Regions from separate parts of the Micromonospora craniellae genome, predicted to be linked through region 2. Evidence: riboswitches for the same ligand, from Rfam matches in the RefSeq annotation. Region 2 holds a riboswitch; each other region holds the start of a gene.
The links. A riboswitch is a leader RNA that binds a small molecule or an ion and turns the genes downstream of it on or off. The one in region 2 is predicted to bind cyclic di-AMP.
Positions count from the first base shown of each region.

Region 1: linked by a shared signal. The riboswitch ahead of ID554_RS03290 (C39 family peptidase) and the one ahead of ID554_RS10315 (coiled-coil domain-containing protein) in region 2 are both predicted to bind cyclic di-AMP.
Region 3: linked by a shared signal. The riboswitch ahead of ID554_RS14195 (C40 family peptidase) and the one ahead of ID554_RS10315 (coiled-coil domain-containing protein) in region 2 are both predicted to bind cyclic di-AMP.
Region 4: linked by a shared signal. The riboswitch ahead of ID554_RS22950 (coiled-coil domain-containing protein) and the one ahead of ID554_RS10315 (coiled-coil domain-containing protein) in region 2 are both predicted to bind cyclic di-AMP.

Region 1 is NZ_CP061725.1:718,653-725,597, reverse strand. It holds partial or broken gene ID554_RS03310 (N-acetylneuraminate synthase family protein) at 1-50, opposite strand, end outside; gene ID554_RS31290 (glycosyltransferase) at 93-269, opposite strand; gene ID554_RS03300 (polysaccharide pyruvyl transferase family protein) at 319-1,647, opposite strand; gene ID554_RS03295 (acyltransferase family protein) at 1,856-3,091, shown strand; cyclic di-AMP (ydaO/yuaA leader) riboswitch at 3,447-3,588, shown strand; gene ID554_RS03290 (C39 family peptidase) at 3,808-4,716, shown strand; gene ID554_RS03285 (DUF397 domain-containing protein) at 4,903-5,103, opposite strand; gene ID554_RS03280 (helix-turn-helix domain-containing protein) at 5,094-5,906, opposite strand; gene ID554_RS03275 (hypothetical protein) at 6,324-6,659, shown strand; gene ID554_RS03270 (DUF397 domain-containing protein) at 6,804-6,945, shown strand, end outside.
Region 2 is NZ_CP061725.1:2,334,000-2,340,944, forward strand. It holds gene ID554_RS10290 (heavy metal translocating P-type ATPase) at 1-115, opposite strand, end outside; gene ID554_RS10295 (hypothetical protein) at 127-1,089, opposite strand; gene ID554_RS10300 (heavy-metal-associated domain-containing protein) at 1,115-1,324, opposite strand; gene ID554_RS10305 (metal-sensitive transcriptional regulator) at 1,440-1,736, shown strand; gene ID554_RS10310 (YibE/F family protein) at 2,069-3,448, shown strand; cyclic di-AMP (ydaO/yuaA leader) riboswitch at 3,615-3,746, shown strand; gene ID554_RS10315 (coiled-coil domain-containing protein) at 3,750-4,766, shown strand; gene ID554_RS10320 (carbonic anhydrase) at 4,844-5,542, opposite strand; gene ID554_RS10325 (helix-turn-helix transcriptional regulator) at 5,741-6,076, shown strand; gene ID554_RS10330 (hypothetical protein) at 6,170-6,598, shown strand; gene ID554_RS10335 (hypothetical protein) at 6,809-6,945, shown strand, end outside.
Region 3 is NZ_CP061725.1:3,178,437-3,185,381, reverse strand. It holds gene ID554_RS14205 (pyridoxamine 5'-phosphate oxidase family protein) at 1-10, opposite strand, end outside; gene dcd (dCTP deaminase) at 90-668, shown strand; gene ID554_RS14195 (C40 family peptidase) at 724-1,764, opposite strand; cyclic di-AMP (ydaO/yuaA leader) riboswitch at 1,778-1,913, opposite strand; gene ID554_RS14190 (C40 family peptidase) at 2,093-3,106, opposite strand; gene ID554_RS14185 ((Fe-S)-binding protein) at 3,360-5,561, opposite strand; gene ID554_RS14180 (cell division protein CrgA) at 5,828-6,091, opposite strand; gene ID554_RS14175 (DUF881 domain-containing protein) at 6,316-6,945, shown strand, end outside.
Region 4 is NZ_CP061725.1:5,053,773-5,060,717, reverse strand. It holds gene ID554_RS22960 (alpha/beta fold hydrolase) at 104-1,048, shown strand; gene ID554_RS22955 (HelD family protein) at 1,143-3,257, shown strand; cyclic di-AMP (ydaO/yuaA leader) riboswitch at 3,420-3,552, shown strand; gene ID554_RS22950 (coiled-coil domain-containing protein) at 3,557-4,633, shown strand; gene ID554_RS22945 (1-phosphofructokinase family hexose kinase) at 4,845-5,834, shown strand; gene surE (5'/3'-nucleotidase SurE) at 5,831-6,655, shown strand; gene ID554_RS22935 (STAS domain-containing protein) at 6,659-6,945, opposite strand, start outside.

The DNA.
Region 1 (6,945 bases), 1.6 Mb from region 2:
TCCACGATGGACAGAGCGCGGCTCAGGTCACCGTTGTGGTGGCCGGACATCTCGGCCACCAAGAAGGGGCGCTCCCAGGAAATGGTTCACCATCAGGTCGAACAGTTCGCTGTGCCAACGCCGACGTTGGTCTCCAGGTGCCGCACGCGTACGTCCGGATGCTCGGCCGCGTACGCGCGCAGCAGCTCACCGCACCGGTCCGGCGACGCGTCGTCCACCGCGACCAGTTCCACCTCCGCCGTCTGGTCGGCCGGAATGTCGTCGCGGATCGAGTCGAGGCACTATCGCAGGTACGCCTCTACGCCGGGCAGCGCGAGGCTAACGGTTGAGCATGCGGCGCACCGAGCCGGGGACCGCCTTCTTGATCCGGGTGCGGATCCGCTCCGGCCGAGCCGTCGTCTGGGCCTGATCGCGGAGTGCGGCCTCCTGGTCGCGCAGCCACTCGATGCGCTTGACCAGCACCTCGGGCGAGGTGGCCAGCGCCGGGCGAACGGCCGGCGGGAAGGCGGTCGCCTGCCTGGTGGCGTCGAACACCGCCGCGCTGTCGCCGTCGCTGAAGGAGTTGCCCAGATTGTGCTTGTTCAGGAACTGGAGCATGGTGTCGTACCGCTGCTTGTGGCCGTTGACCATGCCCGAGTAGTCGGCCTCGTCGTAGAGCTGGGCCGCGTCCACGTCGGCCGGCACGTCCCGCATCACCCGGTGCGGGATCTCGAAGTAACGGGCCAGTTCCAGGGTGCGCGAGTCGTGCGCGAAGAGGAAGCCCGGCGTACCGGCGAGCAGCGAGACGATGGTGCCGTGGATGCGGGTGCCGAAGTTGAAGTCGAACCCGGAGAGGTAGTCGATCCAGGTCCACGGGTCGACGAACATCCGCACCTTGTCCTCGGTGAACAGCGGGTGCGTGGTGTGGATCGGGATCTCGCCGCTCTTGCCACGGTCCTCGGGAGCGTCGCCGAAGAGCAGGGTGCCCAGCGTCTTGAGGTCCTGCGGGATGTAGCGCAGGTTCTCGTAGCGCTGGTGGTGCGTCTTGATGATCTGAGCCATCGACTTGACGTACGGCGAGACGGTCAGCGCGATCCGGTCGTACGGGCCGATGAACGTCTTGCGCTTGTCCACTGGCAGGGTGTCGCCGTGCAGGAACATCGACGGGCAGCCGATCACGTCGACGTTGGAGAAGCCGATCGTCCGCAGGTAGTCGGCGGTGATCTCACCCCGGACGCCGATGCTCGGCGAACGGTCGAGGACGGCCCGGCAGAAGCGGCTGACCTGATCGTCGATCGGCCGCAGGTATTCCCGGTCACCGTCGACGTTCGTCTGCACACCCACCCCGAGCACCACGACCGGAATCTTCAGCCGCTCGATCAGCCGGCTCATCGCGTCGAGCCGGTGGGCGTAGCTGCGCCGGAACGCGTTTGCCAGCGGGACCACGAAGACGTCGTACTCCTCGTTGATCCGGTCGCTGTCCCGCATGTTGACGGTGAAGCCGTTGGGGGTGATGGTGGCGGTACGGGTGGCCAGCAGCTTGTTCGCGGCGTGACTGAAGACCAGGTTGCCGGCGTTCTCACCGATCAGGTTCCGCTCGAACGTCTCCTCGGGCGAGTTGACGTCGAAGGGACCCTTCCGGGCCCGCATCAGGATCCGTTGGTGCATCGCTGACTCTGCCTCTCGTCGGTGTGCTGGTCCCGCCTCGGCATTGCCCAACGCGCCACCGGGCCGGATGGCGGGGTGGATGCTCATCCAAGTCCCGGGAATAGTAGGCCACCGGGGGACCCGTTGACACCTGAGCCACATCCGCCCCATCCGCCCGGCCTCCCCGCCCGGTTCGAGGGGGAGTGCCCGCACCGGTATGGTGCCCGGAATGACCAGCACCACCGTCGTCGACAGGCCGCCCACCACCACCCGACGCGGTGACGCCAGCCGATTGCCCTCGTTGACCGGACTGCGCTGGATCGCCGCGCTGCTGGTCTTCGGGTTCCACGCCGGCACCATGCGCATCATCGCCGAGCCGGGTCACCAGGCGGTGGTCGGCGAGATCTTCACCCTGGGCCTGTCCGGGGTGCAGTTCTTCTTCATCCTGAGCGGCTTCGTGCTGGTCTGGTCGGCCCGCGTCGGTGACTCCCGCCGCCGGTTCTGGCGTCGGCGGCTCGCCAAGATCTATCCGAACCACCTGGTGATGTGGGCGCTGGCCATGCTCGCGGCGCTCTGGTTCGCCGACCCGATCAACCCGGTGGCCGCGCTGGAGAACCTGTTCCTGCTCCAGGCGTGGGATCCCCGACCGGGCTACTTCTACAGTGTCAACAACGTGAGCTGGTCGCTCTCCTGCGAGCTGTTCTTCTATCTGTGCCTGCCGCTGGCGCTGCCGCTGGTGCGCCGGGCCAAGCCGTGGATGCTGTGGGCCGTGGTGATCGCCGTGCCGCTGCTGATCCTGGCGCTCTGGCCCGGTCAGTTGCTGGTGCCGGAGCAGAGCCGCTGGTGGTTCACCCAGATCTTCCCGCTGGTGCGGTCGCTGGAGTTCTGGATGGGCGTGGCCGCCGCCGAGCTGATGTTGCGTGGGCGCTGGCGCGGCCCCCGGCTGCCGATGGCCACCGTGATCTTCGTTGCCACCTGGGTGGCGGCCTCGGAGTGGATCCGGGCCGAGCTTTGGGCGGCGCTGCTGTCGGTGGCGTACGTCCTGGTGATCGCGGCGGCGGCGGACGCCGACGTGCACGGCCGCCGGTCGCCGCTGCGTTCCCGGCTGATGGTCTGGCTGGGCGAGGTCTCGTTCGCCTTCTACCTGGTGCACGTCTTCGCGATCATGACGATCCTGCGGCTCACCGGGAACTGGGGCACCGGCCTGCCCGGTTGGTGGGGCGTGCCGGCGGTGATCGGGTTCCTGCTGCTCACCCTGGCGCTTGCCGCGCTGCTGCACCGCTACGTGGAGCAGCCGATGATGCGACGGCTCGCCCCGAGCCGCACCGGGGCCCACCCGCCGCCCGCCGCCGATCCTGCGCAGCAGTCCGCAGAGGCGTCCGCACCGCAGCCTGCCGGGCCGCCGAGGCAGCGCGCGCCGGGCGACGAGCCGAGTACCGCAAGTTGCCGCAACCAGCACCGTTGAGTCCATGCTGGACTGTTGTAGTCGGCAGCCCGATCTGCTGTTTTGTGTTTCGCTGACGGCCGGGTACGACGAGGCGGATCGAGTGAGTCCGGTCACATCGCTCGCCGGAGCGGACGCCGAGGTGAAAAACGCCCGAGACGTGACGCGATGCCCGGAGACATTGTCTGCGGGTGGTCCCGTTGTCACCGCCCGTTGCGTCGATCGCCGTCGGTCCCGTTGCGCGACATCTATGACCGAACGCCCGAAAATCAGCAAGCTGGATCATGTTTAAGCAGGTCAGGATGGGTTGGCAGGGGAATGGCCGGCCAGTAGTGTCGGCCCGTCCGATGCGGTACCCGATCGCAGGAGGCGACGCCGCATCGACCCGCCTAATCGTGGTCTCACGAACCGGGGACCCACCGCACCACTGGGGTGAATCCGCGAGCATCGGCTCACGGTAGGGCCAACTTCCCGCCCGAACCCGTCAGCTAACCCGGTCGGCGGTGTCGGAAGGAGCTTTCCTCTCGTGCAGCCCCTCGTGGTCCCCTTCTTGTTCCTCCACGGCACCGCGGTGCCCGCGCCCACCGGGCCGTCGGCCACCAGCTGACAGCGGCCACCGCCCCCGCCCGGTCGTCCGGGCACACCCCTCGCACGGCCCGTCCGCGTACTCGGGCGGTCCTCGGCAGGACCTGTCGAGCTGACCGCCGGAGCGACTCGCCGTGCCTCCCTGAGCCCCCGTGGAGGACTCCGTGAAGCAGACCGTCACGCGCCAGCTACGCCGGCTGGCCACCGAACGCCCTTATCAGGTCGCCGCCGCCTCGGCCGCCGCGCTGGCGCTGGCCACCGGCGCCGGTGCCGTACTCGTCGGCACCGAGGACGCCCCGGCCACCGCACACACCACGACCGCCGTCGCCGAGTCGCGCGGCGACACCGCCGTCTCCCGCGCCGACACCCGGGTGGAGCCGCCCCCGTCGACCCTGCCCAGCAGCGCCGTCCCGAGCAGCGCCGTCCCGAGCAGCGCCGTCCCGAGCAGCGCCGTCCCGAGCAGCGCCGTCCCGTCGCCGTCGCCCTCGCCGAAGGCCACCTCGGCGGCCCCCTCGCCGGTGGTCACCAGCAAGAAGGCCGCACCGAAGCCACCGGCGCGCAAGGTCCTGGACTACGACTTCCAGGCCCAGATCACCGGGTACTACTGCGGCCCGGCCGCGGTACGCAACGCGCTCAGTGCCGCCGGGGTGAATCGTGACCAGGATTCCCTGGCCGCCCAGCTCGGCACCACGTACGCCGGCACCAACTCGGCCCTGGACACCACCCGGGTGCTCAACGCCACGCTCAAGGGTGCGCCGTACTCGACCACGATGCTCCGGGGCGGCTCGGCCACCCCGGCGCAGATGGACCAGCTCCAGGCCGACGTGGTGAAGGCGATCACCGGCGGGCGCGGTGTCGTGGTGAACGTGGCCGGCAGCGCCACCGACACGGGCGGCCGCTGGCACTCCTTTCCCGGTGGCCACTATGTCGCCGTGGTGGGCTACGAGGACGACGGTCGACTGGTCAAGATCGCTGACTCGGCCAACGCGTCGTACTACTCGTACTGGATGACCACCATCGACCTCGCCCACTGGGCCGCCACCCGCGGCTACTCCTCCTGAGATGTAAGGACGAGATGTGCGGACGAGATGTAAGGAGGGGTCCCCTGCTATCGCCTCGTGCATAGCAGGGGACCCCTCCTTACATCCGGGTGTGCGCGGCCGGTGGACGGCCTTGTGGGCATGGTGCGCACCGAGCATGGAGAAGCCCTCGGTCGTTCGACCGAGGGCTTCCGCGTCGTACCGGGATCAGGCGTGCCGGTCGAGCATCTTCGCCAGACCGACGAAGCTCGCCCACGACACCGGGGTGAAGGCCAGCGTGCCGCCGTCCCGGTCCTTGGTGTCGCGCACCAGCACGACGCCGGACAGATTGTCGGCGACCTCCACGCAGTCGCCGCCACTGGAGCCGCTGCGGGTGGACTTGCGCCAGGTCGCGCCGTTCAGATCCATGGCTTCACACAATCCTTCATCAGCTCGATCGACTGCCGGCCAGACAGTGCCTCGTTGCGCACGGTCTCCCATTTGGACAGCAGGGTATTGACGTCTTCGTCCTTGTCGGCGAGGACTCCGCCGAGTTGGGTCTCGATATTACCGACCCAACCATCGTCCGTGCTCCTTGCCAGGATGAAGGGGCCGGTCAAACCAGCGTGCATCCCCACGCCGACAGGCACGAGGTGCACGCTGATGTTGGGTCGTTCGGCGAGGTCGATCAGGTGGTGCACCTGCTCGACCAGCACGTCGTGGAGGCGCTCGTCGACCCGCCGGAGCACCACCTCGTCGATCACCGCGACGAACTGCGGCGGCTCCTCCTGGTCCAGGACCGCCTGCCGGGCCATCCGGTTCGCGAGCCGTCGCTCCACCCCGGCGTCGGTCAGGGTGTCGTCACATCGGATCACCGCGCGGGCGTAGCGTTCGGTCTGTAGTAGGCCCGGGACCAGCGTCGACTGGTAGCACCGGAGTTGCCTCGCGGTGCGCTCGGCCTCCAGGTAGGGCAGGAACCACGCGGGCTGGCGCAGCACCTCGGCCGTCCGCAGCAGTTCCTCGAACATGCCTCCGGTCTCCAGGACCTCGTCCGCCCGTTTCGCGAACGGCCTGTCGACCGGGCGGGTGCCGGTCTCCACCGCCGACACCAGGGATGCCGAGTAGTTCGACCGTCGGCCGAACTCCTCCTGGTTCATGCCCGCTGCCGTCCGCAGCCGGCGAAGCTGAGTGCGGATCAGCTCGTGCAGGTCGGAAGGCTGCTCACGTTCCACGTCACCTCCAGGGGATTCACCAAGATCGCCACGCTGCCGTCAGGGGCCGGATCGGCGCACCAGGACGCCGCCGTGGCCAGCGTCGATGCCTTCCGACAGTAGTCCTGTCCTCACCAGACTGTCACCCATGCGGATCTGCTTCACGCCGTGCAGAGCTGGGGCGGGTTCTGCTCCGGGGCCGCCCGTGACATCCCCCCGTGCGCGGGCGGCCCCTCCCGATCCCTAACCGACGGAGGTCGACGTGCGTACGCACCCGTACCAGTGCCCGACGATGGTCCTTCCGGTTCTGCCGCAGCGACGGCGCGGCGCTCCGCTGCCCGGGTGGATGCGCCAGCCGACCCAGGCGCTTCCACTCCATGGCCCCGGACCGACCGGCTTCCTGACGCCGGCTCAGGCGTGGCGGTCGGGTGGTCGGCCGTGCTGACCACCCAGCTCGCGACGCCTGGCCGTGGCCCGCACGCCGACCGCCCGGGCGGCTCAGGCGGGAACACTCCGCACACTCCGGCGCGACCGACCTGGTTCTGCCGGGTCGACGGGCAGCCGTGGCCGTGCGGTGAGGCCAGGCTGCTGCTGCCCGTGGAGTTCCGGGGGAACGTCCCCGGGCTGACGATCTATCTCGCCGGCCTGATGTACGAGGCCATGCGCGACCTCTACCAGCTCAACCCGCACGACGGCCCGGAGCCCGAGGAACTGTTCGACAGGTTCGTGGCCTGGGGAGCAACTCGCCGGCCCGTTGTTGAGGGGGCGAGCTGATGCAGCCCTGCCAACCGAGGGTGAGGGGACCTCCGTACCCGCCGTTCCGCGAGTCGCCCCAGATTTGTGATCGCACCAAGGTAGGACATAACGGATGCGGAGGCCGCACCTTCGCGCATGCGAGAGCACGGAAGGTCCACTCTCATGTTCCAGCAGAATCTGTACGCGCTGCCGATCGACGGCGCGCGGTTCACAACCTACTGCGGCGGGAACCTCGGCGGCGACAACGAGACCTGCGCCGAGGTCGCCCCGATCCCCGGCGTCGCCGACGCCTACGTGGTGCGCG
Region 2 (6,945 bases):
CGTCCAGGCGGTTCAGCTTCTTCTCGATGCGGGCGGCGCAGGAGGCGCAGGTCATGCCGCCGATGGACAACTCGATCAGGTTCGCTGCCGTGGGTAGGGGACGGCTCGTGGTCATGGCTGGTCCCCTCAGTCGTGCCCGTGTCCGGGCGTACCGTGCCCGTCTTCGGGGGCGGTGGTGGGGCCGACCGGGTTCCCGACGTGCACCGTGAACTCGGCGGTGCGGACCACCCCGTCGTGGCGGAAGTCGAGATAGAGCCGGTAGGCGCCGACGGACGGGAACTCGGTCGCGAAGCTCACCCGGGGCCCGGGCTGCGTGCGTCCGTCGCCCGGTACCCCCTCCGGGTGCACGTGCAGGTACGCCAGGTCGCCCTGCCGCAGCGCGACCAGATGCCCGTACGCCCCGAGGTACGGCTCCAGGTCGGTGACGGGTACGCCGCCGTCGCGCTCGACGGTCAGCGTCAGCGTGGACGGGTGGCCCGGCTGCGGGTTGCCGTCCAGGGTGACCGTGTAGCCGTCGACCGTGGCTCTGCGTGCCGGGGCTGGCAACGGCTGCTCGGTCAGGGCACCGGGGACGGTCACGTCGACACCGAGCGTCAGTGGCTCGCCACCGGTCGGGGTGAAGTCCGCGAACGCCCGCCAGACACCGGGCGAGGTCAGTGGCGTGGCGACCCGCCAGGTGCCGTCCGGGGCCAGCTCGGGGTGCACGTGGCGGAAGCCGGAGAGGTCACGCCGGGCGACGATCAGGTGCATCGGCTTGTCGTGCACCACGTCGTACCCGGTCACCGGCCGGCTGTCCGGGCCGGTGATCCGGAAGGCGAACTCACCGGTCGGCGCGCCGACCGGCACGAGGGTGTAGCCGCGCTCGGAGACGAGCAGTCCGCCGGGCAGGTGCCCGGCCGCGCTCTCGCCGTGTCCGGCGCTCTCGTCGTGCCCGGCGAGGTCCGGGCCGTCGCCGTGGCTCGCCGCGCCGTCGTGGCCGGTGGCGGTGATCGGAGCCGCCGGGCCGGTCACCTGGCCGACGCCGTACGCCGCGCCGAACACCGCCGCGAGGCCGACCGCGAAGCCGCTCAGCTTCGTCGCCGTGTTCATCGGGACACCTCGGTCTCCGGTCGCCTCAGGCGGCGACCAGCTCGTAGCCGGCCTCGTCGACCGCCGCCCGGACGGCGGCCGGGTCAAGGGGCCGCTGGCTGGTGACGGTGATCTGGCCGGTGGCCAGGTCGACCTGGATGTCGTCGACACCCGGGATCGCGCCGACCTCGGCGCTGACCGCGCTGACGCAGTGGCCGCAGGTCATGCCCTGCACCTGGTACGTCGTGGTGACCATGGCAACTCTCCTCTCCAGGCCCGTCCACCCGGGCGGGCACGCGCCAAATACCCTCAGGGGGTATTGACAACCGCGACCGTACCATACCCCCCAGGGGTACGTTATCCTCGTGTTCATGAGCACACCCGCGCCGATCCGCGGCTACACCGCCAGCAAGGACCAACTGCTCGCCCGGCTGCGCCGGGTCGAGGGGCAGGTGCGCGGCGTCGAGAAGATGGTCGACGAGGATCGCTACTGCATCGACGTGCTCACCCAGATCTCCGCGATCCAGGCCGCGCTGGACAAGGTCGCCCTCGGCCTACTCGACGGGCACGCCCGGCACTGCATGCACGAGGGTGCCGCCGAGGGCCGCGCCGACGAGATGGCCTCCGAGATGATGGCCGCCGTCGGTCGCCTGATGAAACGCGGCTGACCCGCCCCACCCAGCACGCCCGACCGGGTGCCTTTTCCGGCGTCCGGCTCCCGACACACGCTCGCGACCTGCGTTCCGATACTGATCTGGCTACCATTCGCCACGATGGCCAGCCGACACGGATGCCTCCCGGCCCCCGCCCGCCGTCGGGCGCGCACCGCCGTCGCAGCGCTTCTGCGACGGCTGGCCAGAGCCGGCCCCGCCCTCACGGTACGCGGCCATCCTGCCACGCTCGGGCCAATTCTGGGGCCCGCCGCAGCGGCCGTCCGGCGGCGCTGAACCAACCCGCCCGTCGGTACGTAGTTCGCCTTGGAATCGTTGGGAGACAATGAATGGGCGCCGACCACACCCGTTCCGCTCCGCCCACCCCACCCCGGGTGCGGCGGATCCTCATCGTTCTGGTGGTCCCCCTCTTCCTCGCCACGCTGGTCGCCGCCCTCGTGCTCTGGCCCTCGGACCCACCCCGTCCCGAGGCCGCCAACGACACTCCGCGATACCACGGCACGGTCACCCGGGTGGTGAACGAGCCCTGCCCACCGAACCCGGTCGTGCCCGAGGGCACCCCGACCACCGCCGGGCGGCAGTGCGGCACGGTGACCGTACGGGTCGACAGCGGCCCGGACGCCGGCCAGGACGTGCAGACGCCGCTGCCGGACGGGCCGGGGGCACCCCGGGTCAGCGTCGGCAACGAGATCATCCTGGTCTCCCTGATCGATCCCGAGGACCCCTCGATCAGCGCCTACAACATCGCCGAGCACCAGCGGGGCAAACCGCTGATCTGGCTCGCGGTGATGTTCGCCGCCGCCATCGTCGCCTTCGGACGGCTTCGCGGCCTGGCCGCGTTGGGCGGTCTGGCGGCCAGCTTCGCCATCCTGATCACCTTCGTGCTGCCCGGCATCAGCGCCGGCCAGCCGCCGCTGGTGGTGGCCATCGTCGGCGCGGCACTGATCATGTTCGTGGTGCTGTACCTGACGCACGGCATCTCCGCAGAGACCTCGGTGGCCGTCCTCGGCACGCTCGGCAGCCTGGTGCTCACCGGCCTGCTCGGGCTGGCCGCCACCCGGGCCACCCACCTGACCGGTTTCGGCAGCGAGGACGCCACCACGCTGTCCATGTTCCGCAGCGACGTCGACCTGCACGGCCTGCTGCTCGCCGGCATCATCATCGGCTCGCTCGGTGTGCTCGACGACGTCACGGTGACCCAGTCCGCCGCCGTGACCGAGCTACGTCACGCCAACCCGAGCTTCACCCGCCGGGAGTTGTACCGCTCGGCGACCCGGGTCGGCCGGGCGCACATCGCCTCGGTGGTCAACACCATCGTACTGGCGTACGCGGGCGCATCCCTGCCGCTGTTGCTCCTGCTCACCGCCGACACCCGCGCGCTCGGCCAGATCGTGACCAGCGAGTTCCTCACCCAGGAGATCGTCCGCAGCGTGGTGGCCACGTTGGGGCTGGTCGCCGCCGTACCGCTGACGACCGCACTGGCCGCGCTGGTGGTCACCGCCGGGTGGCGGGACACGCCGGGGCCCGGCGGGCCCGGCGGTCACGACGACGGGCCGGACGGCGACGGACCCACCCCACCGACTCCCCGGCCCGGGACGGACCGGTCCGAGGCCCTGCACGCGCTCAGCACCGCGCGTGCGCGTGACACATCCCCCGCCACCGGATCGCGGTGGCCCGACCCGGACAGGAGCACGGACACCACATGGTGACACCCCGCAGCGTGACCGCCCCTGCCGACACGGTTCGTGCCCGTGTCGTTGGTCACCCATCGCGATTACGAAATGACGCATCTAGTCGGGTTCGAGGCGTAGAGACCGACATGGACTGTCGGGTAACCTCACTGCCGGTCACCGACGAAGGCGCGCAGCGGCGCCTGCGGTGCCACCGCCCAATCGCCGCGAGGCGAGCCGGGGACCCAGGTAGGTGGGGTGAATCCGCGTCAGCGGTAGGGGCCACTTCCGTTCCGAACCCGTCAGCTAACCCGGTCGGCGGTCGATGGAAGGGAAAGAAGTGACGGCACCCCTACGCCGCTGGATGACACCTGTGGTGGCCGTGTTCGCCGCGTTCGCCGTGTTCGCCGGGCCCCTGCCGGCCATGGCCACACCGACACCACCCCGCCCCGCCGAGCACGACGACGACCCGCCGATGCTCAACGACTTGATCGAGTCCGCCAACCGCGACTTCTCCAAGGCCAAGAACCAGCTGGAGAAGTCCAAGAAACGGCAGCTCAAGCTCGACGTCGAGCTACGCCGCGCACAGGCCGACCTCGACGCGCTCACACCGCAGGTCGCCAAGATCGCGACGCAGTCGTACCGGACCGGCCGGGTGGGCGCGATAGCGATGTTGTTGCAGAGCAGCGCTCCGGACTCGTTCATGGACCGCGCCTCCGCCCTGGACGAGTTGAACCTGGTCAACGACAAGAAGTTGGGCGAGATCAACGCGGTCAAGGAGCGCGCCGACCAGGCCAAGATCGCGTCCGACGCCGAGGTGCGCGAGCAGCAGAAGCTGACCAACGACATGGCCCGCAAGAAGACCGAGGCGGAGAAGTCGCTGCGTCTGGTCGGCGGCGAGAGCCTGACCGGTGGCCTGGTGGCCGCCACCTCGCCGGTCGCCCGGGTGGCGCCGAACCGCGCGTCCGACGGCAGTTGGAAGCCGGAGTCGTGCAACCAGAACGACCCGACCACGTCGGGCTGCATCACGCCCCGCACGCTGCACATGTACAAGGAGGTCAAGCGGGCCGGCTTCAACCGCTTCGTCGGTTGCTGGCGACCGGGTGACAAGTTCGAGCACCCCAAGGGCCGGGCCTGTGACTGGTCGTTGCAGAACAGCGGGTTCAGCCCCTGGCACAACAACGACACCCGGATCTACGGCAACAACCTGGCGGCCTTCCTGGTTCGCAACGCCGACCGGCTCGGCATCTACTACGTGATCTGGAACCGGCAGATCTGGTTCCCGACCGAGAATAGGTGGCGGTCCTACAGCGGCCCGTCCAACCACACGGACCACGTGCACGTGTCGCTGCTCTGAGCACCAGCCGGTGACCTGCGAGGGCCGTTCCGCCATCCGGCGGAACGGCCCTCGTCGTCCGTGTCGGTGAGCGCGGGTCAGGCCGCGGCTGCCACCACACCCGCCATCTCGGTGGGCTCCGCCGCGACGATCCGCACCTCACCGGCGGCCAGCCGGTACGACATGCCCACCACCGCGCACCCGCCCGCAGCCACCTCGGCGGCGAGCGCCTCGGACGACTCCAGCATCGCCTCGACGGTCTGCGCGATGTGGATGTCGACGATCGCGTCCAGGTCGTCGACCCCCGCCTGCTGGGCCCGACGCAGGCTGGGCACCACCGCGTCCACCACGGCACGCAGGTGCCCGGTGGGCGCGGTGCCGGTGGCCGCTGCGGCCCGGGCCGCCTGGACGGCACCGCACGAGTCGTGCCCGAGCACCACCACGAGCGGCGTACGCAGCACGCTCACCGCGTACTCGACGCTGCCCAGCACCTCGGGGCCGATGGTGTGCCCAGCGGTGCGGACCACGAAGAGGTCACCCAACCCCCGGTCAAAGATGATCTCCGCAGCGAGCCGGGAGTCGGAGCAACCGACGATCACCGCGAAGGGGTGCTGCTCGGTGGCGACGGCGGCCCGGTGGCTGGCGTTCTGGTTGGGGTGCCGGAGCGTGTCGGTGACGAACCGACGGTTGCCGGCCATCAGCTCGGCGAGGGCGCGCTGCCGCGCGCCGGGCAGGTCGGCGGTCAGGTACTCGCGCTCGAGACCGGGCTGCGCCCCGATCGTTCCGGGTCGACTCATCCGGCGTCACCTCGCCTCTCGGTGGAATGCCTGGTCATCCCGGCCGACGTTGGCCACGGGCTGCCGACCAACCGTCACACGCAGCGCAAGGCCCGTCAAGCTATGCGTGATCTGCATTTCATGTATTCCAGAACGCTTGCCAACCGGGCGTGAGCGAACGAACGCGCAGCCCCGGAGCACGGCTGGACAGGCCATACCATGGCGGGCATGGCGACCTCAGGCGAGCGAGAGAGCACCCGCAACTGGACTTTCCTGACAAATCACGCACACGTGCTGCTCGCCATCGCCCGCGATCCCACCGCCCGGCTGCGCGACGTCGCCACCGAGGTGGGGGTCACCGAACGCGCCGCCCAGGCCATCGTCGCCGACCTGGAGGCGGGCGGTTACCTGTTCCGCACCCGGGTGGGCCGCCGCAACGAGTACACCCTCAACCCGGCCGGCCGGTTCCGCCACCCTGCGGAGGCCGACCGCCAGGTCGGCGACCTGCTGGCCCTGTTCGCCGACGAGCCGGAGAACGGGGACACCGGCCGCTGAAGGAGTCCACACTGGACGACGTGGCGAGATTCACCGACCGGACGCGGCGCACACCCATGTGCATTCTCCGGACGCGAACGATAGGTTGAACGCGTGTCGTCCGTCGCGCTCGCCCGTCCCTTGTGGCCGGCGACGCTGCGCACGCTCCGCGAGCTGACCCGGCTGGCGCTGGCCGCCCTCGTGCTGGCGGTCGGCCTCGGTGCGGCCGCCGCCGATCTGCCACTGCGCCCGGCCGGCGACCAGCCGACCCGCGTAGCCGCCGTCGATCACCGCGCCTGGTCCGTCGCCGCCGACCTCCCGGCCTGGCCGGGCACCGTCACACCGGTCACCGAGCAGGTCCGGGCATCCGGCGTGCTGGCCACGTCGCATCCGCAGCCGACGATCCCGACCGCGCCGCCGGCCCGCCCCGAGCCCACCGCCGGGTCCGGCCTGGCCGGCACCACCACGGTCCACCAGAGCGCCGTGCCGCGCCCCGCCGTCGGTCACGGCGAGCCAACCCGTCGAGGCCCACCGGCCGCCTGACCGTCGGCCTGCCCCAGGACACCCCACGGCCCACGTGGCCCGCCCGTCGACCCGGCCCCGACCTCGGACACACGGCCACCACGGCCCACGGGTACGGGCACGCCGCCGTCGCCGATCCGCCCGATACACCGGCCCCGGGCAGCGCAGCCGGATCAGCCCACCGACCTTCCCCGATCGACGACCCTCATCCGACCGCGAGAGGTGTTGATGATGCAGACCGCTCTCTCCTACGTCCTGCCCGACGTCCCCCGGGCCGCCGCGATCTGGCTGAGCCTGCTGGGCGTGGTGATCCTCGTCATCGCCGCTCTGCTGCTGCGCCCCCGGCACCTCCTGCGTTTCGACGCGGG
Region 3 (6,945 bases), 840 kb from region 2:
AGGAAGCCATGCCGACACCCTATAGAACATACGTTCTAAGCAGGTAGTCCGACACGCAGGTCACGCATACCGACAGCTATGGTGTGGCGATGCTGCTCTCCGACCGCGACCTGGTCTCCGAGATCAAGGCGGGCACCCTGGCGCTGGAGCCCTTCGAGCCCACGCTGGTGCAGCCGTCCAGCATCGACGTCCGCCTGGACAAGCTGTTCCGGGTGTTCAACAACCACCTCTACACACACATCGACCCGGCCACCCAGCAGGACGACCTCACCTCGCCGGTGGAGGTGCCCGACGGCGAGCCGTTCGTGCTGCACCCGGGCGAGTTCGTGCTCGCCTCCACGCTTGAGCTGATCTCGCTCGGCGACCAACTCGCCGGCCGACTCGAAGGCAAGTCCAGCCTCGGCCGCCTCGGCCTGCTGACGCACTCCACCGCAGGCTTCATCGACCCCGGCTTCTCCGGTCACGTCACGCTGGAGCTGTCCAACGTGGCCAACCTGCCGATCATGCTCTGGCCCGGCATGAAGATCGGCCAGCTCTGCATCTTCCGGCTCTCCTCGCCCGCCGAGCACCCGTACGGCTCGCTCGTCTACGGCTCGCGCTACCAGGGTCAGCGTGGCCCGACGCCGAGCCGCGCCTGGCGGAACTGGCGTACCTGGCCGACCCGCTGACGACCGGCGGGCCTGCGCTGCGCAGACGCGGGCCCGTGGTCGTCCGCCCAACGACTCAGCCGGGTCGACCGAAACTGTGGATCGGACTGCTGTCCATCCGTTTCATCGTGATCGGCTTGCCCGCGCGGGAGGCGTGCACCACCCAGCCGCCACCGACGTACATGCCGACGTGGTGCAGGTCGCGGTAGTAGAAGACCAGATCACCCGGACGCAGGTCGCCGCGACCGACCGAGGCCGTGACCTGCCGCTGGCGCGCCGCGTTGTGCGGCAGCGCCACCCCGGCCCGCGCCCACGAGGCCAGCATCAACCCCGAGCAGTCGTACGCGTGCGGCCCCTCGGCGCCCCACGAGTACGGCTTGCCGATCTGGGCGCACGCGAAGCTGACCGCCTCACCGGCCGGGCCGCCCGGGTAGGTGGCCGGACAGGGCGCCGGCCGCAGCGGACCACCCCCACCGTCGTCGTACGCGCGCAGCCGCAACCGTTGCAACCGCTCGATCTCGGTGTCGATCTGCCGCCGCTCCACGGCCAGGTCGGCCGAGGTCAGGTTCAGCTCGGCGATGGTTCGGTCCAGCCCGGCCCGGGTGGCGGCGAGTTCGTCGCGCAGTTCACTCGCCTGCCGTACGTCCTCCCGCTGGAAGCGGGCGTACCGGTCGAGCAAACCGAGCTGTGCGACGACCTCGCCCGGCGACCGGCTGCCCAGCAGTGTGTTCACGGCGCGCACCGGCTCGCCCCGGTACGCCCGCGCGGCCAGCGCGCCGACCCGTTTCATCGCCTCGTCCACCTGCTGTTGCAGCGGGGCGATGCGGGCGGTCAGGGCGTCCGCCTCGCGGCGGGTGCCGGCCAGGTCCTGCCGGGTGGCGTTGTGCCGTTCGATGACGGCTTCGAGCCGGTTCCAGTCCTCGTCGATCTGGCGCTCGATGTCGTCGACCGTGGGGTCGGCGTGGGCCGCCGTCGCGCCACCGGTCAGCATGACGGCGGTCGCGGCGAGTGCGGCGAGTGCGGTGGTGCAGCGGTACCAGCGGGATCGCGACGCAGCCGTCGTCGGGCCGGGCTTCGCCGGCCGGCGCGACGGTGGCCGCGGGGCATGGTGTGCCACCGGGCTCCGTACTCCATTCTTCCCAGACCGCCTACCGGGTTAGCTGACGGGTTCGGGCACCCGGGACGCCCTACCGCGACCATCGCGGACTCACCCCGGAAAACCTGGTTCCCCGGCTCGCTTGGACTGCGACTCGGCGGTGTCGGACCGTCACCGCCCGGGATGGGCGATCCTGCCAGCGGGCCGACGATTGCCCAGCGTAGGGACGACCGGCGTCGATACGCAACACGTCCACACCGTCACTCTCGGTGCAGTTATCCGACAACAGGGAAGGCCCCCGGTCGCTTGACCGGGGGCCTTCTGTCGTTCCTGCGTACGCGCTCAGGCGTCAGCCGGGGCGGCGGAAGCCGGCGACCGGCATCGTCGTGATGGGCGAGACGTTGACCGGTCTACCGGCCCGTGGGGCGTGGACCATCGTGTTGTTGCCCAGATAGAGCCCGACGTGACTCACGTCGCTGCGGAAGAAGACGAGGTCACCGGGGCGGGCGTCGGCCCGGGAGATCGCCTTGCCCTCCCGCCACTGGGCACCGGTGAAGTGGGTGAGGTGGATACCCGCCGCCTTGTACGCGTACTGGGTCAGGCCGGAGCAGTCGAACGAGTTCGGCCCGGTGGCACCCCAGACGTACGGCTTGCCGACCTGCGCGCAGGCCGTCCGGATGGCCGTCCGGGCCGCGTCGCTGACCACACCGTTGATGGTCGGGCAGTTGGTGGTCTTGACCGTGGTCACCGGCAGCGACCGCTCCAGCCGCTTGATCTCGGCGTCGATTTGCTTCCTCTTCGCCGCCAGTTGTTTCTGCTTGGCCTCCTGGTCGACGATCAGCGTGTCGAGCGTGGCCTTCTGGTCGTCGTACTTCTTCCGGATCTTCATCACGCCCTCAAGCTGGCGGCGCTCATCCCAGGCAAGCCGGTCGAGGAGGGCCATCTGCTCACCGAGCTGGTCCGGCTTCGCGTTGAGCAGCACCGCGCCGAGTTCCTGCGAGGGGCCGGTGATGTAGTACCGAGAGGCGAGGCCGGCGACGCGGTTCATCGCCAGCTCCGCCTCCAGCGCCAGCGGCTGGATCTTCTTCTCCAGCTTCTCGGACTTCTCGCGGTTGACCCGCAGCTCCGAGCGCACCTTGTTGAACTGCTCGATGGTGGGTTCGAGCTGCTGCCACTGCTTGTCGATCTGGCGCTCGATCTCGTCCACCGACGGCTCGGCGTACGCGGGCGCGGCGAGCAGACCGGCACCGACCGCGGCGGCGGCGACCAGGACGACCAGGCCGCGTACGGCTTTGCGCAGCCCGCGCGCGGGGGTGGACCGTCCCGACGCGTGACGATGGAGGGGCATGGTTGCCACCGGCACCGACTCCTTTGCGACCGACCACCGGGCGTCCCGCGAGCGGTAGGGGGCGAGACAGACGACCCACGGCGGCCGGTGCCCCACATTAGGGGAACGCGCGGAGCGGAATCAAGGCGACCAACGGCTCATTCACCTTTGCGCGACCGACCGCACACAAAGGGTGTCGACCAATTCGTTACAGTTATCTACGCCAATACAAAAATCGGGGCGTGTCGGCATCCGCACGGATGCCGACACGCCCCGACGTACGCGCTGGTCACCCGGCGGCCGGCTCGCCCTCCTCGGCGCCCCGGGCCTGCTCGGGCTTGACCGACCGCAGCAGCACGCTGGCCACGTCGACCACCTCGACCTGGTCGCCGGCGCCCTTGCCGTTGACTCCGTCACTCAGCATCGTCGAGCAGAACGGACAGCCGACCGCGACGGTCTTCGCACCGGTGGACATGGCCTCCTCGACCCGATCCACATTGATCCGCTTGCCGATCCGCTCCTCCATCCACATGCGCGCGCCACCGGCGCCGCAGCAGAAGGAGCGCTCACTGTTGCGCGGCATCTCGACCAGGCCGTTCTCGGCGCCGACAGCGCTGCCCAACACCTCGCGCGGCGGGGCGAAGACACGGTTGTGCCGACCCAGGTAGCACGGGTCGTGGTAGGTGACGCCGCCGTCGACCGGCTGCACCGGGGTCAGCTTGCCGGTGGCGACCAGGTGCGCCAGCAACTGGGTGTGGTGCACCACCTCGAACTCACCGCCGAGCTGGCCGTACTCGTTGCCCAGGGTGTTGAAGCAGTGCGGACAGGTTGCGACGATCTTCCGCTTGGCCTTCTCGCGGCCCTCGAACGCCTCGTTGAGGGTCTCCACGTTCTGCTGGGCGAGCATCTGGAAGACGAACTCGTTGCCGATCCGGCGGGCCGGGTCGCCGGAGCAGGTCTCGCCCTCACCGAGGATGGCGAACGAGACGCCGGCCTCGTTCAGCAGCGTGGCGACCGCCCGGGTGGTCTTCTTCGCCCGGTCCTCGAACGCACCGGCACAGCCCACCCAGAACAGGTACTCGAAGTCCTCGACCTCGCCGACCCGGGGCACCTCGAATTCGAGGCCCTTGGTCCAGTCCTCCCGGGTGTTCTGCGGCGCTCCCCAGGGGTTGCCCTTGTTCTCCAGGTTGCGCAGCATCACGCCGGCCTCGGAGGGGAAGTTCGACTCGATCAACACCTGGTAGCGACGCATGTCCACGATGTGGTCGACGTGCTCGATGTCCACCGGGCACTGTTCCACGCAGGCACCACAGGTGGTGCACGACCAGAGCACGTCCGGGTCGATCACGCCGCCCGCCTCGGCGTCGCCGATCAGCGGCTTCTCCGCCTCGGCGAGCGCCAGCACATCGACGTGGGCGAGCTGCGCGGCGGTGGCCTTCTCCTCGCCGGTGAGGTCCTTGCCGCCGCCGGCCAGCAGATAGGGCGCCTTGGCGTACGCGTGGTCGCGGAGGCTGAGCACCAGCAGCTTCGGCGATAGCGGCTTGCCGGTGTTCCAGGCCGGGCACTGCGACTGGCACCGGCCGCACTCGGTGCAGGTGCTGAAGTCCAGCAGGCCCTTCCAGGTGAACTGCTCGACGTGCGCGACGCCGAACTGATCGGACTCCGGATCGGCCTCCTCGAAGTCGAGCGGCTTGCCCTCGCTCATCATCGGCCGCAGCGGCCCGAGACCGGAGCCGGACGCACCCGGCTTCCGCTTGAAGTAGATGTTGGGGAAGGCGAGGAAGCGGTGCCAGGCGACGCCCATGGTCACGTTCAGCGAGATCACGATGAGCCAGGTCATCGAGATCGCGATCTTGATGAGGGCGGCGATGCTGACCCCGGACTCCCAGTCCGGCAGCGCCGAGCCGACCGCGTGACTCAGCGGGGTGGCCCAGGTCGGGTACTCGAAGTGGTCGGTGGCGACCTTGAAACCACGGATCAGGAAGCCCATGACCAGAACGGCGAGGACGACCGTCTCGACGAAGTAGCCCTGCCACATGGTGGAACCGGTGAACCGCGACCGGCGTCCGGCCTGGCTCGGCCGGTTGGCCACCCGGATGGCGATCAGCACCACGATGCCGACGACACCGAGGATGCCGATCCACTCGGTGACCAGTCCGTAGAGCGCCCAGCCACCGATCAGCGGCAGCCCGGCGGTCGGCGACACCACCTCGAAGTACGCCTCGAGCACCAGGAGCGACAGCACGAGGAAACCGACCATCACGAACCAGTGCGCAGCGCCGACCACGCTCCAGCGGAGCATCCGGGTGTGCCCGGCGGTCTCCGCGAGCATCGTCTTCGTACGCCCGAGGTGGTCGCCGGAGCGGGAGGGGTCGGGCTGACCCAGCCGGATCACGGCGAACAACTTCGAGACCGCGCGCACCGCAAGCCACACCGCCACGGCGGTGATGGCGGCCGCGAGGATCGTGGTGACGATCTGGACGCTGCCCATCGCGTTGGCCTCCCGGTCTGCTGCCTGTCGAGCGGCTCAGCGACCGGGGTCGGGGTGCGATTGGTCACGCCTGGGTGCCGCACCTCGACCCGGATCGGTCGATGACCTCGGTCCACTCGGTCATGCGATGCAGCTTACGCGCAAGGTTACTCAGCAGTAACGTGAGACTTCTCGCACCTGGGCCACGCCGCCCTGGGCACACCTTAGGAGGCCGCCGCCGAATCCGCTCGGTCGGGGCCCGGGACGGGTGGTCCTGAGCTGGGGAATCAGCGCCAGCGCGAGAGCAGGATCAGCGAGGCGACCATCGCGCCGAAGCCGACCGCGAGGTTCCAGTACCCGAGCTCCATGACCGGGTACTCCTGCTCGGACAGGTAGTAGACCACCAGCCAGGCGATGCCGAAGGCGATCAGCGACACGGCCGTGGCGGGCAGCCAGACCGGGCTCGGCTTGCGGGACGTCGATGCCGTCGTCGGGCGGACGTCCGTAGGCGGGGTGTACACCTTCTTCTTGCGGACCTGAGACTTGGGCACGACGCTCTCCAGAGGGGTTACGACCTCGTCCGGCCTGACAACCGGGCGCGGGGGCGACGGTCCATGGCCAATAATGTTCCGACAGCTAGCGTAGTCCGGAAGGCCCGTCCAATCCACGAATGGGGCCAGACCGATGCCTGGCACCCTGGAATCGGAGGGTTGGGCGGCTGTTCGCTCCGCCGCACCCAGGGGTGCCGGAGCCGGAGGACAAGGGGGAACGGCCCGTGGAGTACACGTCCGGCGCGGCGTCGTGGCGGAAGGCGCTGCGACGACTCGTCGCCGGGTTGCTGCCCCGCCGGCCGCGTCAGCGCCGTCCGGGCTGGTCGATCGGGGTACCGCTGATCGCCGCCGCAGCCGGCCTGCTCTTCACCACCACCGCCACCACGGCAGGCGGCACCATCCTGCGCGAGGACCGACGCCCGCAGCTCGCCGAGCTGATCGAGGACCGCCGCGCCCAGGTGGCGGCGAACGAGGAGCGCGCTGCGACGCTGCGCAAGGAGGTCGAGAGCCGTACGGCCGACCTCGCCGGCTCGGACGAGCCGATCAGGGAGCAGCAGGAGCGCGCCACCGCCAGCCTCTCCACCGCCGGCTTCACCGAGTTGACCGGTCAGGGAATGACCGTAGAGCTCGACGACGCGCCCCGGCTCAGCAACCCGCCCGAAGGGGCCAGCAACGACGACCTGGTCGTACACCAGGGTGATGTCCAGGCGGTGGTGAACGCGCTGTGGGCCGGTGGCGCCGAAGCCATGTCAATCATGAACGTCCGCGTCCTGGCGACCAGCGCGGTACGCTGCGTGGGTAACACCCTGCTGCTGCACGGCCGGGTGTACTCCCCTCCGTTCAAGATCGTAGCA
Region 4 (6,945 bases), 2.7 Mb from region 2:
GATCTTCTCAGCACCCCGATCCGCGTGGTCTCATGACGGGTAGCCGGTGTTACCACCGGGTATCCCCGGTGTTACGCGGCCGCGTGTGCCTGGGGAGGTGGCGATGCCAGATCCGGTCGAGGTGCGACTGGGCGACGACGTACGTCTGCACGTGGAGGCCGACGGGCCGGCGGACGCCGAGGTCACGGCGGTGCTGCTGCACGGCTGGACGCTGGACGGACGGAGCTGGCACCGGCAGGTGGCGGCGCTTCGCGCGGCGTACCGGTCGGTGCGGGTGGTCAGCTACGACGCGCGCGGGCACGGCCGGTCGAGCTGCATGACGCTGCCCACGGCGACGCTGGCCCAGCTCGGCGACGACCTGGCCGCGGTGCTGGACACGGTGGCACCGACCGGGCGGGTGGTGCTGGCGGGTCACTCCATGGGCGGCATGACGATCATGGAGTACGCGCACCGGCACCCCGGGCACTTCGCCCGCCGGGTGGCCGGGCTGGTCTTCGTCTCGACCACCGCCGAGGGGCACACCCACACCGTCTACGGGTTGTCGCCCCGGATCGCCCGGATCATCCGGCTGGCCGAGACCACCGGGGCCGGGGTGCTCGCCCGATGCGGGGCCTGGCGTCCACCCCGCGCCCTGCTGCGCGCGCTGCGTCCCAGCATCGGCTGGATGCTCTTCGGCGACCACTGCGACCCGACCGACATCCGCCTGGTGACCTCGGCGGTGGCCCGCGCCTCGCTGCGCTCGATCGGCGGCTTCCGGGCCTCCTTCGGTGCCCAGCATCGGCTGGCCACGCTCGCCGCGCTGGCACACCTGCCGGCGGCGGCGCTGGTCGGCGACCGGGACCGGCTCACCCCGCCGCCGTGCGCGGAGTCGATCGCCGCCGCGCTGCCGGCCACCGAGCTGACCGTCTGCCCCGGTGCCGGGCACATGTTGATGATGGAGCGCCCCGAGGAGGTGACCGCCGCCCTCTCCGGCGTCCTGCGTCAGGTTCTCGCCGACGCCCGGCCCGCCGGCCATCGCTCCGCCGCCGGTCGCGCCCGCCGCCGATAGAGATCGCACTCGGACACGCTGCCTCCGCACGCCCGTGAGGTGGGGCGTAATCTCATGCGGTTGGCCGGGCCGGCGTGACGAGGAGAACGAAGAGGTGGACCAGAGCACCCTGGACCAGGAGATCGCCGTCGAGCAGCGGCATCTCGACCGGGTGTACGCGCGACTGTCCGAGCTGCGCCGCGCGGCGGTCCGCGCCGAGCGGGACGGCTACCGGCTGGCCCGGGTCGGCAACTTCGGTGCGCTGGTCGAGCGGGACGCGATGGTGTTCCACGCCGCGCAGCGCCGCCACGCGCTCGACGCCGAGTACGAGGGCCTCGTCTTCGGCCGTCTCGACCTGCGCGACGGGCAGGTGTTCCACGTCGGACGGCTCGGCATCCGCGACGAGGACGCCGCGACGCTGGTGGTCGACTGGCGTGCTCCGGCCGCCGCCCCGTTCTATCAGGCCACCCCGACCGAGCCGCTGGGTGTGGTGCGCCGCCGGACGATCCAGTCCAGCCGGGAGCGGGTCACCCGGATCGAGGACGACCTGCTCGACCCGGACACCGCCCCGGCGGAGATGGCGGTCGTCGGTGACGGCGCACTGCTGGCCAACCTGTCCCGGACCACCGGCCGGGGCATGCGCGACATCGTGGCGACCATCCAGCGCGAGCAGGACGAGGCGATCCGCTCCCCCGGTTCCGGGGTGACCCTGGTCTCCGGCGGTCCGGGCACCGGCAAGACGGCGGTGGCCCTGCACCGCGCCGCGTACCTGCTCTACTCCGACCGCAGCCGGTACGCCGGGGGCGGCATCCTGGTGGTCGGCCCGTCCTCGGTGTTCGTCGAGTACATCGCCTCGGTGCTGCCGTCCCTGGGTGAGGACACCGCCACCCTGCACTCGTTGGGCACCCTCTTCCCGGGGCTGGTCGCCACCCGCACCGACCCGGTCGAGGTGGCGGCGGTCAAGGGGTCGCTGCGGATGCGTCGGCTGCTGGAGCGGGCGACCCGGGACGGTGTGCCCGACTCCCCGGCCGAGCTGCGGCTGCTCTACCGGGGGCAGTTGTTGCGGCTGGAGCGGGCCGAACTGGACGCCGTCCGGGAGCGGGCGCTGTCCCGGGGCGCACGGCGCAACGAGGTGCGCCGGGCCGGCTTCGACGGCGTACTGGCGGCGCTCTGGGCGCAGGCCCGCCGGTTGGGCATTCCCCGGCTGCCCGAGCAGCGGGCCTTCGAGGACGAACTGATCGACCGGACGGACTTCCGGGACTTCCTCAAGGCGTGGTGGCCCCGGCTGCATCCCCGGCACGTGCTCGGCTGGCTGGCCGATCCGGAGCGGCTGCGCCGGTACGCCGCCGGGCTGCTGTCCCGCGCCGAGATCCGGCTGCTGGAGCAGGCGTACCGGGGGCTGGCCGCCGAGGGGCCGACCGTCGCCGACGTGGCGCTGCTCGACGAGCTGGACGCGCTGCTCGGCAAACCGGTCCGTCCGGCCCGCGCGAAGCGCGACCCGTTCCAGCTCGCCGGTGGGGTGCGCGAGCTGAGCACGTTCGCCGACCGGCAGCGGGCGGCTCGCCAGGCGGCCCGGGAACGGCCCGAGGACTACCGGGACTACGCGCACGTGGTGGTGGACGAGTCGCAGGACGTGTCACCGATGCAGTGGCGGATGATCGGCCGGCGCGGCCGGCTGGCCTCGTGGACGGTGGTGGGCGACCCGGCGCAGACCGCGTGGACGGGGGATCCGCAGGAGCTGTCCCGGGCCCGGGACCAGGCGTTGGGTCGCCGCCGTCGGCACCGGTTCACGCTCACCACCAACTACCGCAACTCGGCGGAGATCTTCGCCGTGGCGGCGGCCGAGATCCGGCGGGCGTACCCGGAGCTGGCCCTGCCCACCGCGGTGCGCGCCACCGGGGTCGACCCGGTGGAGCTGGTGGTGCCGGCGGCGGAGCTGGAGACCAGCGTGCTGACCGCGGCGAGCGCGCTGCTCGGCGAGGTCGAGGGCACCGTCGGGTTGATCACTCCGGTGCCGCGCCGGGACGAGGTCGCGGCCTGGCTGGGCGGGCTCGGCGGCGAGCGTCTCCAGGTGGTGACCAGCCTGGAGGCCAAGGGCATGGAGTACGACGGCGTGGTGCTGGTCGCCCCCGGCGAGATCCGTGCCGATCCCGGTTCCGGCGTCCGCACGCTCTACGTCGCCCTGTCCCGGGCCACCCAGCGGTTGACCACGATCGACCCGATCGGCTGACCCGGACCGCCGACCCCCACTGAAGCGAAAAGCGACAAGAATCCCTTATGTCTGGTTTACTGGTGACCAGGCGAACACCACGAGTCACACCGGCTGCGCCGGTCCCACCAGCACCGGTAGGCTCGTACCCGGTCTCCGCCAGGCGGCACCCACCGGTGCCGGCGGTGATCGCCGCCTAATCGCCCGCGAGGGCGAACCGGGGAACCATGTTCCAGGGGTGCATCCGCGTCCAGCGGTAGGGATCTTCCGTCCCGAACCCGTCAGCTAACCCGGTCGGCGGCTGACGGAAGGACATGTGCATGCCAGCAGTGGCAACCGTGAGACCGGCCGCCCGTACGGCGGCCCTGATCGCCGCAGGGCTCGCCCTCGCCCTGGGCGCCGCGCTCGCACCGTTCAGCGCCGCCTCCGCGGCACCCGGTGACGTCGGTGACGAGGGCGGCACCCCGGCGCTCCGCGCCCAGTTGGAGGCGGCCAGCAAGGGTTACCTCGACGCGAAGACCGCGCTGGACCGCTCGGTCGACCGGCAGAAGAAGCTTGCCGAGCAGCTCACCACGACCGAGGGTCAGCTCACCGAACGCAGCACGAAGGTCGCTGAGATCGCCGCGCAGGCGTACCGCAGTGGCCGGCTCGGTGCCGCGTCGGCGCTGCTCAACAGCGGTTCCCCGGCCGGCTTCATGGACCGCGCGGCGGCCCTGGACGCGGTGGCGGCCAACGAGGAACGCGCGCTGCACGACCTGCGGACCACCCGGGACGAGGTCAGCAAGACCAAGCAGGCCCTCGACGTCGAGGTGCAGGAGCAGCGCAAGCAGGTGGCCGTGATGGCCAAGCGCAAGGAGCAGGCCGAGCGCTCGCTGACCGTGGCCAACGAGCGGGCCGAACGGGCCGCGGCGGAGGAGCGGGCGGCCAGCCGGGCTCCCGCACGCAGCAGCGGTTCCAGCAGCCCCACGGCCAAGCCGGCGCCGCGCAACGCCAACGGATCCTGGCCGGCCGAGTCGTGCAGCGTCAACGACCCCACACCGGCCAACGGCTGCATCACCCCGCGCACCCTGCACGCGCTCAACCAGGCCAAGGCGGCCGGCTTCACCCGGTACGTCTCCTGCTACCGCGCGGGCGGCTCGGGTGAGCACCCGAAGGGTCGGGCCTGCGACTTCGCGGCGCAGAAGAACGGCTTCGGCGGGGTCGCCACCGGCGGCGACCGGACGTACGGCAACAACCTGGCGGCGTTCTACGTCAACAACGCCGACCGTCTCGCCGTGCTCTACGTGATCTGGTACAAGCAGATCTGGCTGCCGAGCAGCGGCTGGCGCACGTACAGCGGCGCGCGTGGCGACCCGTCCAGCGACCACACCAACCACGTGCACCTGTCGGTGTACTGACCCGCGCACGCCGGGTGGAGCGCCCCCACGGGGTCGACCCACCCGGCGTCGTCGTTCCCGCCCCCGGCCCGGTCGCCTCGGGCGCGCCCCGCCCGTCGCCGCGCGTTCTCGCGCCACCTTCGTTACCGTCGACATCGAAGCGGACATTTCGCGGGCGAGCGGGAGGAACGGTTATGAGTGGACCGCAACGGGCCCAGTGCGACGGTGCGTCATGAGCGCCACGACCGGACATGTGATGGTCTTCGCGCCGACGCCCCTGCTCACGGTCACGATCGACCAGCCCAACGAGACTCCGGAGCTACACCTGCACCCCGGCGGACAGGGCATCTGGCAGGCCCGGATGGTGCTGTCGCACGGCGTCGACGTGGTGCTCTGCACCGCGCTCGGCGGCGAGATCGGGCAGGTGCTGGAGCCGCTGCTGGTCAGCGAGGGCGTCGACCTCAAGGTGGTGGCGCGGGACTCCGGCGGCAGCGGCGGGTACGTGCACGACCGTCGCGAGGGCACCCGCCAGGAGATCGTCGACGTGACCGGGCAGCCGCTGAGCCGGCACGAGCTGGACGAGCTCTACAACCTGGCGCTCGGCGAGGGGCTGCGCGCGGCGGTGAGCGTACTCAGCGGCCCGAACGACCCGTCGCTGGTCCCCGCCGACCTGTACCGGCGCTTCGCCGCCGACCTCGGCGCCAACGGCAGCCGGGTGGTGGTGGACCTCAGTGGCGACCACCTGACGGCAGTGCTGGAGAGTGGGGTCTTCTTCGTCAAGGTCAGCCACGAGGAGCTGATCGCCGACGGCCGCGCGGCCGAGGACGACGAGGAGCAGCTCACCCGGGCGATCTACGACCTGCACGCCACCGGTGCCGAGAACGTGGTGGTCAGCCGGGCCGACAAGCCGGCGCTGGCACTCGTCGACGGCGAGGTGTTCGAGGTGCGGATGCCCCGCTTGGAGGCGGCTGACCCACGCGGCGCGGGTGACTCGATGACCGCCAGCGTGGCCGCCGTGGTGGCCCGTGGAGGTGACGTACGGACGGCGATCCGGACCGGCGCGGCGGCCGGCGCACTGAACGTCACCCGGCACGGGCTGGGCACCGGTCGGCTCGACTCGATCACCGGGCTGGTGGACCGGGTGCGCCTGGAGCCGGCCGGCATCCGCCCGCAGGAACGCACCACCCCGGACGAGTTGGCCCAGCGGGTGGGTGGCGCATGACCTTGCGTGTGCTGATCACCAACGACGACGGGATCGCCGCGCCGGGCATCCAGGCGCTGGCCCGGGCCGCGGTCGACCGGGGGCTGGACGTGGTGGTCGCCGCACCGCTGGAGGAGGCGAGCGGCACCAGCGCCGCGATGAGCGCGATCGAGCAGGACGGGCAGGTGGTGGTCCGCGAGCACCCGCTGGCGGAGCTGGACGGGGTGCCGGCCTTCGGGGTCGGCGGATCGCCCGGCTTCATCGCGTTGATCGCCGTGCACGGCGCGTTCGGGCCGCCGCCGTCGGTGCTGCTCTCCGGCATCAACCGGGGAGCGAACGCGGGCCGGGCGGTGCTGCACTCCGGCACCGTGGGCGCGGCGTTCACGGCTGCCGCCAACGGCTGCCGGGCGTTGGCGGTGTCACTGGACGTGCTCTCGGCCGGTGAGGCCACCGCCGTCAGCGGGGGTGCCGCGGTGGCCGCCGCAGCCCGGGTACGCGACGCCGAACGGAACTGGGCCACCGCCGCACACGTGGCCCTGGACCTGCTCCCCCGGCTGACCGCCGGGCCGGTGGAGAGCGTACTCAACGTCAACTCGCCGGACGTGCCGCTGGGCCGGCTGCGTGGCGTACGCCGGGCCGGGCTGGCCACCTTCGGTCAGGTGCAGATGACCGTCGCCGAGTCCGGCCACGGTTTCGTGCGTACCGCGCTGGAGGAACCCGGTCAGGCGGTGCAGCCGGGTACCGACCTGGCGTGGCTGGCTGACGGGTACGCGACGGTGACGGCGGTGCGCGCCGTCACCGAGGTGGCCGACGTGAACCTGTCCGGCCTCGACGGCGACTGACGGTCAGCCGCCGGGGAGGACCTCGGGGGTGGCGGCGGCACCGGCGTAGTACGGCTCCGGTGCGCCGAAGAGGCCGAGCAGGCCGGTCACCCAGAGCTGTCGGTGCACGAACCGACTGGGTTGGGTGACGATCAGCTTCACGCCGCTGACCTCTGCCGTCTGGAAGCCGGCGACCATCGCGCTAATGCCCACCGAGTCGATGAAGGTGACCAGCCGCATGTTGAGCTCGATCCGGGTCGGCCGCCCCTTGGCCAGCACTTCGGCGATGGCCTCTTTCACTTCGTACGCGG